DNA from 3 places in the Pseudomonas sp. FP603 genome. Region 1 is predicted to be linked to each of the others. Evidence: predicted binding sites of a transcription regulator. Region 1 holds the regulator's gene; each other region holds the start of a gene.
The links. Region 1 encodes sigma-54, which starts transcription at its own class of promoters, with help from an activator protein. Its sites were predicted from a motif close to ANTGGCATNNANNTTGCTNT; they were not measured.
Positions count from the first base shown of each region.

Region 2: a site for sigma-54 is predicted at 1,614-1,633, ahead of nirB (nitrite reductase large subunit NirB). Genes of this name have one in related genera too.
Region 3: a site for sigma-54 is predicted at 2,049-2,068, ahead of PSH65_RS23425 (flagellar hook-length control protein FliK). Genes of this name have one in related genera too.

Region 1 covers NZ_CP117431.1:5,907,276-5,911,469, forward strand. Annotated here, with positions in the region: gene lptA (lipopolysaccharide transport periplasmic protein LptA) at 1-243, shown strand, start outside; gene lptB (LPS export ABC transporter ATP-binding protein) at 243-968, shown strand; gene PSH65_RS27395 (RNA polymerase factor sigma-54) at 1,154-2,647, shown strand; gene hpf (ribosome hibernation-promoting factor, HPF/YfiA family) at 2,722-3,030, shown strand; gene ptsN (PTS IIA-like nitrogen regulatory protein PtsN) at 3,043-3,507, shown strand; gene rapZ (RNase adapter RapZ) at 3,510-4,194, shown strand, end outside.
Region 2 covers NZ_CP117431.1:3,328,619-3,332,812, forward strand. Annotated here, with positions in the region: gene PSH65_RS15345 (copper chaperone PCu(A)C) at 1-402, opposite strand, end outside; gene PSH65_RS15350 (SCO family protein) at 402-1,007, opposite strand; gene nirB (nitrite reductase large subunit NirB) at 1,842-4,194, shown strand, end outside.
Region 3 covers NZ_CP117431.1:5,069,616-5,073,809, forward strand. Annotated here, with positions in the region: gene fliL (flagellar basal body-associated protein FliL) at 1-443, opposite strand, end outside; gene PSH65_RS23425 (flagellar hook-length control protein FliK) at 668-2,011, opposite strand; gene PSH65_RS23430 (Hpt domain-containing protein) at 2,117-2,464, opposite strand; gene PSH65_RS23435 (fused response regulator/phosphatase) at 2,496-4,194, opposite strand, start outside.

The DNA.
Region 1 (4,194 bases):
GTTCAGGGCTACGGCGTAACTATTCAGTACCACGCCTCGCAAAACCGCGTCGTGCTGATCGATCGCGCCAAAGTCATCGACAAGGACAACAACGTCACCCAAGGCGAGAAAATCGTCTACGACACGGTCAAAAAGCTTGCGAGCGCCGGTCGCGCCACGGGTAACAAGGTCACCGAGTCGCGTCCTCGCATCGACATGGTGATCCAGCCGAAGAAGAAAACCGACGAGCAAAAGGCCCAGTAATGGCAACTCTGAAAGCTCAGCATCTGGCCAAGAGCTACAAGAGCCGTCAGGTCGTGCGCGACGTCAGCCTGTCTATCGACAGCGGTCAGATCGTCGGCCTGCTTGGTCCTAACGGCGCCGGTAAAACCACGTGCTTCTATATGATTGTCGGCCTGGTACAGGCCGATCAGGGCCGCGTACTGATCGATGACCTGGACGTCAGCCACCAGCCGATGCACGGTCGTGCGAAGGCGGGTATCGGCTATCTTCCGCAAGAAGCGTCGATCTTCCGCAAACTGTCGGTGGCCGACAACATCATGGCCATCCTCGAGACTCGCAAGGAACTCGACAAGGCCGGTCGTCGCCAAGAGCTGGAAAGCCTGATGCAGGAATTCCACATCCACCACATCCGCGACAACCTCGGCATGAGCCTGTCCGGTGGTGAACGCCGCCGAGTGGAAATCGCCCGAGCGCTGGCCACCAATCCGAAATTCATCCTCCTCGACGAACCCTTCGCCGGTGTGGACCCGATTTCGGTAGGCGACATCAAGCAGATCATTCATCACCTCAAGGCCAAAGGCATTGGCGTGCTGATCACGGACCACAACGTCCGCGAAACCCTGGATATCTGCGAAACCGCCTACATCGTCAACGATGGTCAACTGATCGCCGAAGGTGACTCTGCCACCATCCTGGCCAATGAACTGGTCAAGGAAGTGTATCTGGGCCATGAGTTCCGCCTGTAAGCACTGAGGTGCCCGGGTCGCCGAGAGGGCGCTCGCTTCAATAAAAAAATCAATAACCTTTTATTGTTACAGCGCTCTAGGCAAACACTTCAGTTTCGGGCATATAATTTGCTTATGTTTGGCGCTTCGGCGCCCTGTAGTGGATGGCGCATGTGCGCCGGCGAATAAGGTGTTAAGCCCCTGCCATGAAACCATCGCTAGTCTTGAGAATGGGCCAGCAGCTGACGATGACACCGCAGCTGCAACAGGCCATACGCCTGCTCCAATTGTCGACCCTGGACCTGCAACAGGAAATCCAGGAGGCCCTGGAGTCCAATCCGATGCTCGAACGCCAAGAAGAAGGCGACGACTTCGATAACGCAGACCCCTTGGCCGATAGCGCCGAACAGAAACCCAACGCCGACGTTCAGGAACCCTCCTACCAGGAAACCGCCCCGACGGTGGATAACCTAGAGGAAGGCGACTGGAACGAGCGAATTCCCAACGAATTGCCCGTCGACACCGCCTGGGAGGACGTCTACCAGACCAGCGCCAGCAGCCTGCCGAGCAACGATGACGACGAGTGGGATTTCACCACCCGTACGTCGGTCGGTGAAAGCCTGCAAAGCCATTTGCTCTGGCAGCTGAACCTTGCACCGATGTCCGACACCGATCGCCTGATCGCCGTAACCCTGATCGATTGCATCAACAATCAGGGCTACCTGGACGAAACCCTCGAGGAAATCCTCGAAGCGTTCGACCCGGAACTGGACATCGAACTGGACGAAATCGAAGCCGTCCTGCACCGCATCCAGCAATTCGAACCCGCTGGCATCGGCGCCCGCAATCTCGGTGAGTGCCTGCTGCTGCAACTGCGCCAGCTGTCCGCCAAGACCCCCTGGCTGGCAGAGGCCAAGCGTCTGGTCACCGATTACATCGACCTGCTCGGCAGCCGCGACTACAGCCAGCTAATGCGCCGCATGAAGCTCAAGGAAGATGAGCTGCGCCAGGTCATCGAACTGGTCCAGAGCCTCAATCCGCGTCCGGGCTCGCAGATCGAGTCCACCGAAGCCGAATACGTTGTTCCGGACGTGATTGTGCGCAAGGACAACGAACGCTGGCTGGTGGAGCTGAATCAGGAGTCGGTGCCACGCCTGCGGGTCAACGCCCAGTACGCCGGTTTCGTGCGTCGTGCCGATACCAGCGCCGATAACACCTTCATGCGCAATCAACTGCAGGAAGCTCGCTGGTTCATCAAGAGTCTGCAAAGCCGCAATGAAACCTTGATGAAAGTCGCCACCCAAATCGTCGAGCATCAGCGCGGCTTTCTTGAATACGGTGACGAAGCCATGAAGCCGTTGGTGCTGCATGACATCGCCGAAGCGGTGGGCATGCATGAATCGACGATTTCACGGGTAACCACGCAAAAATTCATGCATACCCCACGGGGCATCTATGAACTGAAATACTTTTTTTCCAGCCACGTCAGTACCTCCGAAGGCGGTGAATGCTCGTCCACGGCGATCCGCGCGATCATCAAAAAACTGGTTGCCGCGGAAAATCAGAAAAAGCCGTTGAGTGACAGCAAGATCGCTGGTTTACTGGAGGCACAAGGCATTCAGGTGGCTCGCCGCACCGTCGCCAAGTACCGCGAATCCCTCGGGATCGCGCCTTCGAGCGAACGCAAGCGGTTGATGTAGAGCCACGCCACAGCGTTCCAGTGGTAGATCATCTGATCTACCGCTTTATGCACTGGCAACGAAGGAGAAGCTGTATGCAAGTCAACATCAGTGGACACCAACTGGAAGTGACCGAACCCCTGCGCACCTACATCGGCGAAAAACTCGACCGATTGGAGAGGCATTTCGACAAGATCACCAATGTGCAAGTCACGATGAACGTCGAAAAACTGCTGCAGAAGATCGAAGCCACGCTGCATATTCCCGGCGGAGAAGTGGTCGCCAATGCCGAGCATACGGACATGTATGCCGCCATCGACCTGCTGACCGACAAGCTGGATCGCCAACTCAAAAAGCATAAGGAAAAGACCCAGAGCCTCCTCCAGGGCGCGACCGGTCGTTAACATCCCCAACCCATGATCCGACTTGAAACCATCCTGACCCCCGGCCGTTCCCTCGTGAACGTGCCGGGCGGCAGTAAAAAGAAAGCCCTCGAACAGATTGCCAACCTTATCCACAAAGAAGTGCCGGATCTGGCCATGCAGGATGTATTCGAGAGCCTGGTTGCCCGTGAAAAACTCGGTTCCACCGGTTTTGGCAACGGCATCGCCATCCCCCACTGCCGCCTAAAGGGCTGCGACTCGCCCATCAGTGCCTTGATGCACCTGGACGCGCCTATCGATTTCGACGCCATCGACGGAGCCCCGGTTGACCTGCTGTTTGTGCTGCTGGTCCCGGAAGCCGCCACCGACGCACACCTGGAACTGCTGCGCCAGATCGCCAGCATGCTTGATCGCAAGGAAGTGCGCGAAAAACTGCGCAGCGCCCCGAGCAACGAAGCCTTGTACAAGGTTGTCCTGGACGAGCAGAACGGTCACTAATCATGCGCCTGATCATCGTCAGCGGCCGCTCCGGCTCAGGTAAAAGTACCGCCCTCGATGTGCTCGAGGACAACGGCTATTACTGCATCGACAACCTGCCTGCCGGTCTGCTGCCGGAGTTGGCCGAACGCGCGCTGATTCATACCGAACTGGCACAACCGCTGGTGGCCGTGTCCATCGATGCGCGTAACTTGCCAAGCCACCTGTCGCGGTTTCCCGAATTGCTGGAAGAAGTCCGCAGCCGGCATATCCAGTGCGATGTGCTGTACCTGGACGCCGACGAAGAAACCTTGCTCAAACGCTTTTCGGAAACTCGCCGTCGTCACCCGCTCAGTAGCGCCAATCGCTCATTGGCGGAGGCGATAGAGGACGAAACCAACCTGCTCGGGCCTATCGCCGATCTGGCCGACCTCAAGGTCAATACCACCAATCTGAACCTGTATCAGTTACGCGATACCATCAAGCTGCGCCTGCTGAATCAGCCGGAACCGGGCACTGCGTTCCTGGTGGAGTCTTTCGGGTTCAAACGTGGCATGCCGGTGGACGCCGATCTGGTGTTCGACGTGCGCTGCCTGCCCAACCCTTACTGGAAGCCGGAGCTACGGGCACAGTCCGGGCTCGATCAACCGGTGGCCGAGTACCTGGCGGCACAACCTGACGTCGAAGAGATGTTCCAGGACATTTCCT
Region 2 (4,194 bases), 2.6 Mb from region 1:
CACGGTCAGGGTCAGGGGCACTTTGTCGCCTTCCTTAACCTGGGCCGTCAAGTCCATCAGCATGATGTGATATCCATGGGGGTCGAAGCTTACCGGTTTGCCGGTCGGCAGCGCGACGGACTCGACCTGGCTCATGCTCATCACATCGTTTTTCATGCTGGATTGGTGAATTTGCACGGTGTTCGCGACCGGCGACTGCACGCTGAGCAGTTTGCTGTCGCTGTCGGCCTGCAGGGTCATGAAGGCGCCGGTTGAATGCTGGCCGGCCACCGTCGCACGAACCCAGGCGTCATTCACCTGGGTTTGAGCGGACACCTGCCAGGCCATGCCAATCAGGGAAAGGCCTAGAACCAGTTGTTTGATGCCCAGCTGTTTAATACGTGATGCGCAAATCGAAGTCATCAGCAGACCTCCATGACGGTGAGCAGGTCTTCTGCACACTCTTGAGCGGTAAGGGACGCGGACAGCCCCAGGCGCAAATTGCCTCGGGAGTCGAAAACGAAGCTGGTCGCGGTGTGGGAGAGGGTATAGGTCGAACCGCTCGGGATCTTTTCAAAGAACACACCGAACTCTTTGGCGGTGGCGGCGGTTTCTTCCAGCGTGCCGTGCAGCGCCTCGAAACTCGGATCGAAGGCCTTGACGTATTTGTCGAGCATTTCGGGTGTGTCGCGCTCGGGGTCCAGGGTGATGAAGATCACTTGCAGGCGTTCGCCATCGCGGCCCATCAGTTTTTTCGCCTGTGCCGCACGGGCCAGCGTCGTCGGGCAGACCGCCGGACATTGGGTGAAGCCGAAGAAGATCATCGGCATCAGGCCCCGATAGTTACCCAGCATCCGGTACTCGCCCTGGGCGTCCTTGAGTTTGAAGGTACGCCCCATGATCTTGTCGCTGAGGTCCTTGCCGTACTTGAACGACAGCTTGCTGCTGTCATCGCAGCCGGCGAGCAGGCCAAGGCTCAACAGGCTCATGCCATGCAGGACCGTGCGACGGGTATACAACGTACTCATGGAAAAAAGCATCCTGTGTAGCGACCGGGAATCTACAGTGGCTGATCAATCAGACGAAAAAAAGCGCACGGATGTTAACAAACTGTTGCCCTGTGGCGCTCAATCGATGGCCTGCCGGTATGCGCCAAAACGTCGCGGCCGTGGCAAATGCAATACGCCGTGCTGCTGAAGACGACGCTAGCCGAAACTTCGGTAAGTTAAGAAATTTGAGCGACGAAAATCCTGTGGGAGCGGGCTTGCTCGCGAAGACGGCAGCACAGTCACTATTGATGTCGCCTGACACGCCGCTTTCGCGAGCAAGTCGAATCGTCGCACCGCCGCTCCCACAGGGATTCGCGCCTAACTGACTGGCATTGCTCACGGGGCCTAAGCCCAAAGAGAACGTAGCCGTATGCACTTTTAAAGAGCCATGCCTGACAGCGTGCACCAGTGCGAAGCGGTTTCCTGAGCTATTCCTTCCTTCAGCTCCCACGTCCGCCCACCCGCTCGCGGGGGCCTGCATAGTTGACTCGCGCCTGATGAAACCCGCCTGGGCCGCAGTCTTTATCAAATCCCCCCATCGTTCAGTAGCCGGTTTTCCAGAACTGAGAAAGTCATACGCCGCGGACTGGCACAAAGGCTGCATTACCCCTTCAGCCTCATCTGAAAAAGAGGGGCAGCCCCGTCGATCAACGAAGATCGACCGGCCGAGCAGGTCGTGGGCAACATCGGTGGATCAGGCGAAGGCGCCAGGTCGAACACCGCGAAGAACAGGCAAAGACGCCTGGAACCGAGAGGTTTCAGGCGTTTTTTTTTGCTTTTTTAACCGTGATTGGCTTTGGCTGGGTGCTTACTATGAATTCCAATGTTGCCGCGTTGAACAAACTGCAAACACTGATCGTGATCGGCAATGGCATGGTCGGACATCATTGTGTCGAGCAGCTCATCGAGCGCGGCGCCCTCGACCATTACCGCCTGCATGTCTTCAGCGAAGAGCCGATGCGCGCCTACGACCGGGTGCATCTGTCGGAGTATTTCGGCGGTCGCGATGCCGAGTCGCTGGCCCTGGGCGAAGCCTCTCTCTATCAGACGCCAGGCGTAACCCTGCATCTGGGCGTGCCGGTGCTGGAAATCGACCGAGCTCGACGCCAGGTGATCACTGCACAAGGTTGCGTCGCTTACGACAAACTGGTTCTGGCCACCGGTTCTTATCCGTTTGTGCCGCCTATTGAAGGTGCAGAAGGCGACTCGCGCCTGGTCTATCGCACCCTTGAAGACCTCGACGCGATTCGTACCGCGGCAGCCAATGCCAAGCGTGGCGTAGTAGTCGGTGGTGGCCTGCTCGGTCTGGAAGCCGCCAACGCCCTGAAAAGCCTCGGCCTGGAAGCCCATGTGGTGGAATTCGCCCCGCGCCTGATGCCGGTGCAGCTGGACGAGCAGGGTGGCTTGGCGCTGAAGGCGCAAATCGAGCGACTTGGCGTTGGCGTGCACCTGTCCCGTGGCACGCAGTCGATCAGCGCCGGCGAGCAGTACCGCTACCGGATGAATTTTGCCAATGAAGAATTCCTCGAAGCCGACCTGATCGTGTTCTCCGCCGGCATCCGCCCGCAGGATGCGCTGGCCCGCCAATGCGCGCTGGACATCGGGCCGCGTGGCGGCGTGGTGATTGACGATCAGTGCCTGACCAGCGATCCGAACATCTACGCCATCGGCGAGTGCGCTGCCTGGAATGGCAGCCTCTTCGGTCTGGTCGCCCCCGGCTATCAAATGGCCCGTGGCGTCGCGACGCTGCTGTGCAATCAAGTGGCGGAGCCGTTTCAGGGCGCCGACATGTCGACCAAGCTCAAACTGCTTGGCGTCGATGTCGGCTCCATCGGCGATGCTCACGCCCAAACGCCGGGTGCGCGCAGTTATCAGTTCATCGATGAAGCCACGGCCAGCTACCGTCGTCTGGTGGTAGATGCCGACAGCAAGCGCGTGCTCGGCGCGGTGTTGGTTGGCGACAACAGCTATTACGACACCCTGCTGCAATACATGCAGAACGGCATTGCCTTGCCGTCGGAACCGGCCAGCCTGATTCTGCCATCGTCCACCGGCGCGCCAACCCTGGGCCCAGGCGCGTTGCCTGAGTCGGCAACGGTGTGTTCTTGCCATAACGTCACCAAGGGTTCGATCTGCTCGGCCATCGACGGCGGCTGCACCGACCTGGGCCTGCTTAAGTCGCAGACCAAGGCTTGCACCGGTTGCGGCGGTTGCGCGGGGCTGCTCAAGCAAGTGTTCGAGCATGAACTGATTGCTCGTGGCGTCAGTGTCGACAAGAGCTTGTGCGAACACTTCGCCTACACCCGTCAGGAGCTTTATGCACTGGTGCGAGTAGAAGGGGTGATCACTTTCGAAGAACTGCTGGCCAAACACGGTCGTGGGCACACCGGTTGCGATGTGTGCAAACCGGCGGTGGGCTCGATCCTCGCCTCGTGCTGGAATCAGCCGATCATGGACGCCTCGCTGGTGCCGTTACAGGACACCAACGACACCTTCATGGCCAACATGCAGAAAAACGGCACCTATTCGGTGGTGCCGCGCATCGCCGGGGGTGAGATCACGGCCGACAAGTTGATCGCGATCGGCGTGGTGGCGAAGAAATACGACCTCTACACCAAAATCACCGGCGGCCAGCGGATCGACCTGTTCGGCGCGCAGTTGCATCAGTTGCCGGACATCTGGTCCGAGCTGATTGAGGCCGGTTTCGAAACCGGCCACGCCTACGGCAAATCGACCCGCACGGTGAAGTCTTGCGTGGGCAGCACCTGGTGCCGTTACGGCGTGCAGGACAGCGTCAAAATGGCCCTGACCCTCGAGGATCGCTACAAGGGCCTGCGCTCGCCACACAAGCTCAAATTCGCGGTCTCCGGTTGCACCCGTGAATGTGCCGAGGCACAAAGCAAGGACGTTGGCGTGATCGCCACCGAGAACGGCTGGAACCTCTATGTGGCCGGTAACGGCGGCATGCGCCCACGCCACGCCGAGCTGTTCGCCACCGATCTGGACGATGAAACCCTGATCCGTTACATCGACCGGTTCCTGATGTTCTACATCCGCACCGCCGACAAATTGCAGCGCACCTCGGTCTGGCGCGAAAGCCTGGAGGGCGGCCTGGATTACCTCAAGGACGTGATCATCAACGACAGCCTGGGGCTTGGCGCAGAAC
Region 3 (4,194 bases), 840 kb from region 1:
TGCGCCACTTCCTGGACGCTGGCCGTGGCCTTCTGACGCAACATCTCCTGGCCGACCGGACTCGCCAGCGTGGCAAAATCCTGACCGGAAAACAGCATCACCAGGTTATTGCGGATCACCGGCATGTGGACTTTGAGCGCGTCCAGATCGGCCTGATTGCGGCCCTGCAGGGTGATGCTCACCTGCATGTAGCGCTGACGGCCGTTCTGGGTGTAGTTGGCCACGAAGGCCGGCGCCATGGGTTCGAAGATCGCCGGCTGTTTGCCGACCACAGCGGTTTCAGCTGCAGCGGCAGGCTTGCTCTGGGCGCCGTGCATGAAGTACCAGGTCGCCCCCACGGACAAGCCGATCGCCAGCAGCAGGGCCACGACGATCACAATGATCAGCTTTATTTTGCCTTTGGTTGCGGGGTCTTTCACTGGTGCTGCGTCGCTCTTAGCCATGCCAATAATCCGTCACTATTCGGGGTTTCACAGTCGCACGGCAAGGCAAGAGCAAGTGTTATGCCAGAAGTGTCGGGAGAAGGTATGGAAAGCATGCTGCCTGGAGAACACCACAAATCACTGTGGGAGCGGGCTTGCCCGCGATAGCGGTCGGCAATCATGAAAATATTGACTGCCAGGCCCCCATCGCGGGCAAGCCCGCTCCCACAGGATCTTGTGGTGAATCAAGCGTAATAATCGACCGCGCTGGTGCCGATCACGCTGGTGGTGTTGGCGGCCACTTCAGCGACCGTTGCGGGAAGTTCTTCATCGACAGAATCGAGGCGACCGCCGCTGGCGTTGGTACGTCCTCCCTGCCCCTGTTGAGCCTGCTCCTGACCCTGCCCCTGCCAGCCCCGGGACTGATCGGAAACGTTGACGTCAACCTGACCCATGCCCTGCTGCGCGAACATGTCACGCAGGCGATGCATTTGCCCGTCGAGCGCCTCGCGAACGCTGGGGTGGGCACTCATGAAGGTCACCTGGGTCTGCTGATCCGGCACCATGTTCACCCGAATATCGAGGCGCCCCAGCTCGGCCGGTTGCAACTGGATATCGGCCGCCTTGAGATTGGCGCTGGACAGGTACATGACCCGATTGACCACCTCTTCAGTCCAACCGCTCTGATGCATGGCGATCGGCTGGTTCACCGGCAATGCATTGGCAGTCTTCGGCGTTGCCGCCTGGGTCAGTGCCGCCAGACGGTTGGCGAAATCATCGACACGGGTATCACTGCTGGCGGATTTGAGATCCTTGAGGCCGTCATCAATCAAGCCACTGAAGGCCTTCTCGCCGCCCTGGCTGGTGCTGTCCTGATCGGCTTGCACATCGAGCATGCTCGCCATGCCCGCGGCAAAGTTTTGCGCCGAGGTCGGTTCGCCATCAGCCGGGGCCTGGGACGCTTTTGGCTGGGCCTGGCTAGAAGCGGAAACGTGACCACCTTGCTCCATGGCCAGACGCACTGCTGGCAGCGCATCGAGTGGGTCGGCTTCAGGATCGAAATCGCCGTCGGCGGTGGCGGCTTGCGCGGGCGCGGTAACGATAGCAGCGGCAACCGGCGGCGCACCGCTCGTCACAACCGGCGCAGGAGCTTGCGCTACCGGCACGGCCGCCAACGGTTGAACGGCCTGCATCAAGGCAGGATCAACGCTCGGATCAACCGGTGGAGCATCAGCTACCGGCGTATCGGTCGTCTCCGGCTTGTCATCGCTGGCCGTCGTCTCGTCTGTCGGCGCCGGTTTATCGGCGGGCAAGGAATTGCCGCTATCGGCAACCGCAGGTTCCGGAGCGGCAGCTTTATCACTGCTGACGTCCGGCTTGCCGGTGCCTTGCGGCGCATTATCAGTCGCCGGCCTGGCCGATTTATCAGCGACCACAACAGGCTTGTTCTGGGCTTGATTGGCGTAGACCTCAGCGAAGCTGGACGCCTTGTCCCCGGGCTCAGCCGTCAGCGCCGGCGTATTGGCGGATGCGGCTTGAGTCTTGGCCGTAGCGGCGGCCTGAAGAAGAATATTGGGGTTAACGGGCATAAAACGGTCTCCGCTGCACTGGGATCGTAGGTACAGTTAAGCAAGTTGACTGCAAGGGTCGAGCCAGCTTTACTCGCTGGTCGCCAAAAGCGCCGGAGGGTTGCCTTATTCAGCCAGGGAGCGCTGGCGCTCCGCTTCGTAGAGGGGTCGGACAATGGCGAATTCGCCGTCAATTTCTCCGACTAACGCTTCAATGCCTTCGAGTTTTTTTTCTTTGGCTCGCTGCTCCAGCTCATGGCACAGCTCGGCCAGCCGGGTGGCGCCCATGTTGCTGCTGCTGCCCTTGAAACTGTGCGCCGTGGCGCCTAACCGATCGGCATCGTCAACCTGGCGCAGCAAGCTCAAGCGCTCTTCGGAATCGCTGAGGAAGGTATCGAGCAATTCTGGATACCCGTCTTCCATAACTTCCTGCAACGCGCTCAGCACGTCACGGTCCAGATGTGTGTCAGCCACTTGTTCACTCCTTGATCAAGAACGCCTGGGATTATGCCAGAGCCTCCCAGAAAAACTCCACGCGAGCACTTCGACCATTATCGGACCAGCTCGCACGATCGCTCAACTGACGGATCAAACTGACGCCACGTCCCGACAGACGGACATCATCGACAGGACGCTCCATCACCCGCGCCACATCGAAACCCTTGCCGCTGTCTTCGACCCGAACTGTCAGGCAACCGCCCTCACCTGTTGGTGTCACCTGCAAATGTACCCGCACATAACCGTCCCGCAATTCGTCAAGGCGTGTATTGCGCTGCTGATAATAGCGCGCAAAACCCGAAGCATCCCGTTTCAGACTCGAATCCAGGCCCAGCACGCCATGCTCCAGGGCATTGGAATAAAGCTCTGCCAGCACACTGTAGAGTGCGCCACTCTGAGCCCGCAGGCCATGCACCTCAAGCAGCAATTGCAACAAGTACGGCAGCGGATTGAAGCGTTTGAGGGTGGCGGCGCGGAACTCGAAACTCACCGACCAGTCCAGCGGGCTGGATTGACCGCTGTCGGAGTACACCGGCGCGGGCGGACTCAGCTGCGCAGCCTCCAGCAACCTGACCTCGACCATGCTCACGTCATCGCGGGCCTCACCGCGAAAATCCCGCAGGGCCTGTTCGATTTCTTCGAACAGCGCATCAGGCTGGCGATTGGCTGCAAACACCTGCTCCAATCGCTCTACGCCAAACAATTGTTCATTGGCATCGCAGGTATCGATCACCCCGTCGGACAACAGAAAGACCCGATCCCCGACGGCCATCGGGAATACCTCGGTGCGGTCATCGAAGGTTTGCGGGCTCAGCACGCCCAGCGGCAAGTGCCGTGCCGTCAGAGCGATACGTTCGCCGCTGGCGGTGCTGTGCAAGTAACCGTCCGGCATCCCGCCGTTCCAGACCTCCACCGAGCCTCGCTGAAAGCTCAGGCACAGAAGAGTCGCACAGCAGAACATGTCCACCGGCAGGATACGTTTGAGCTTGGCGTTCATCTCGCGCAGGGTTTCGGACAGGCCATAACCCTTGGCGGTCATGCCGTAAAAGACTTCAGCCAAGGGCATGGCGCCGACAGCTGCCGGCAAACCATGACCGGTGAAATCACCGAGCAACACGTGCATGTCGCCGGCCGGGGTGAACGCGGCCAGCAACAGATCGCCGTTGAACAGCGCATAGGGCGATTGCAGGTAACGGATGTTCGGGGCGTTCAGACAACCCGAGTGGGCGACTTTGTCGAACACGGCTTTGGCCACCCGTTGTTCGTTGAGCAGGTAATCGTGGTGCCTGGCGATCAGGTCGCGCTGCTCCAGCACCGTGGCTTGCAAACGTCGCAAGCGGTCCATTGCCTTGACCTTGGCGGCAAGGATCACTTGGTTGTATGGCTTTGCCAGAAAATCGTCGCCCCCGGCTTCCAGACAACGGGCCAGCGCTTCACTTTCGGTCAGCGACGTCAAAAAGATGATCGGCACCAGAGTTTCGCCGGCCAGCGCCTTGATCTGCTGCGCAGCCTCGAAACCGTCCATCACCGGCATCATGGCGTCCATCAGCACCAGGTGCGGTCGTTGTGAGCGAAAGGCTTCGACCGCCTCGGCGCCGTTGGCGGCCGTCAGCACTTCATGACCCTGGCGCCGGACGATAGTCGACAGCAGCATGCGATCGGCCGCGCTGTCTTCGGCGATCAGGATCGTCAGCGGCTCGAGCGGC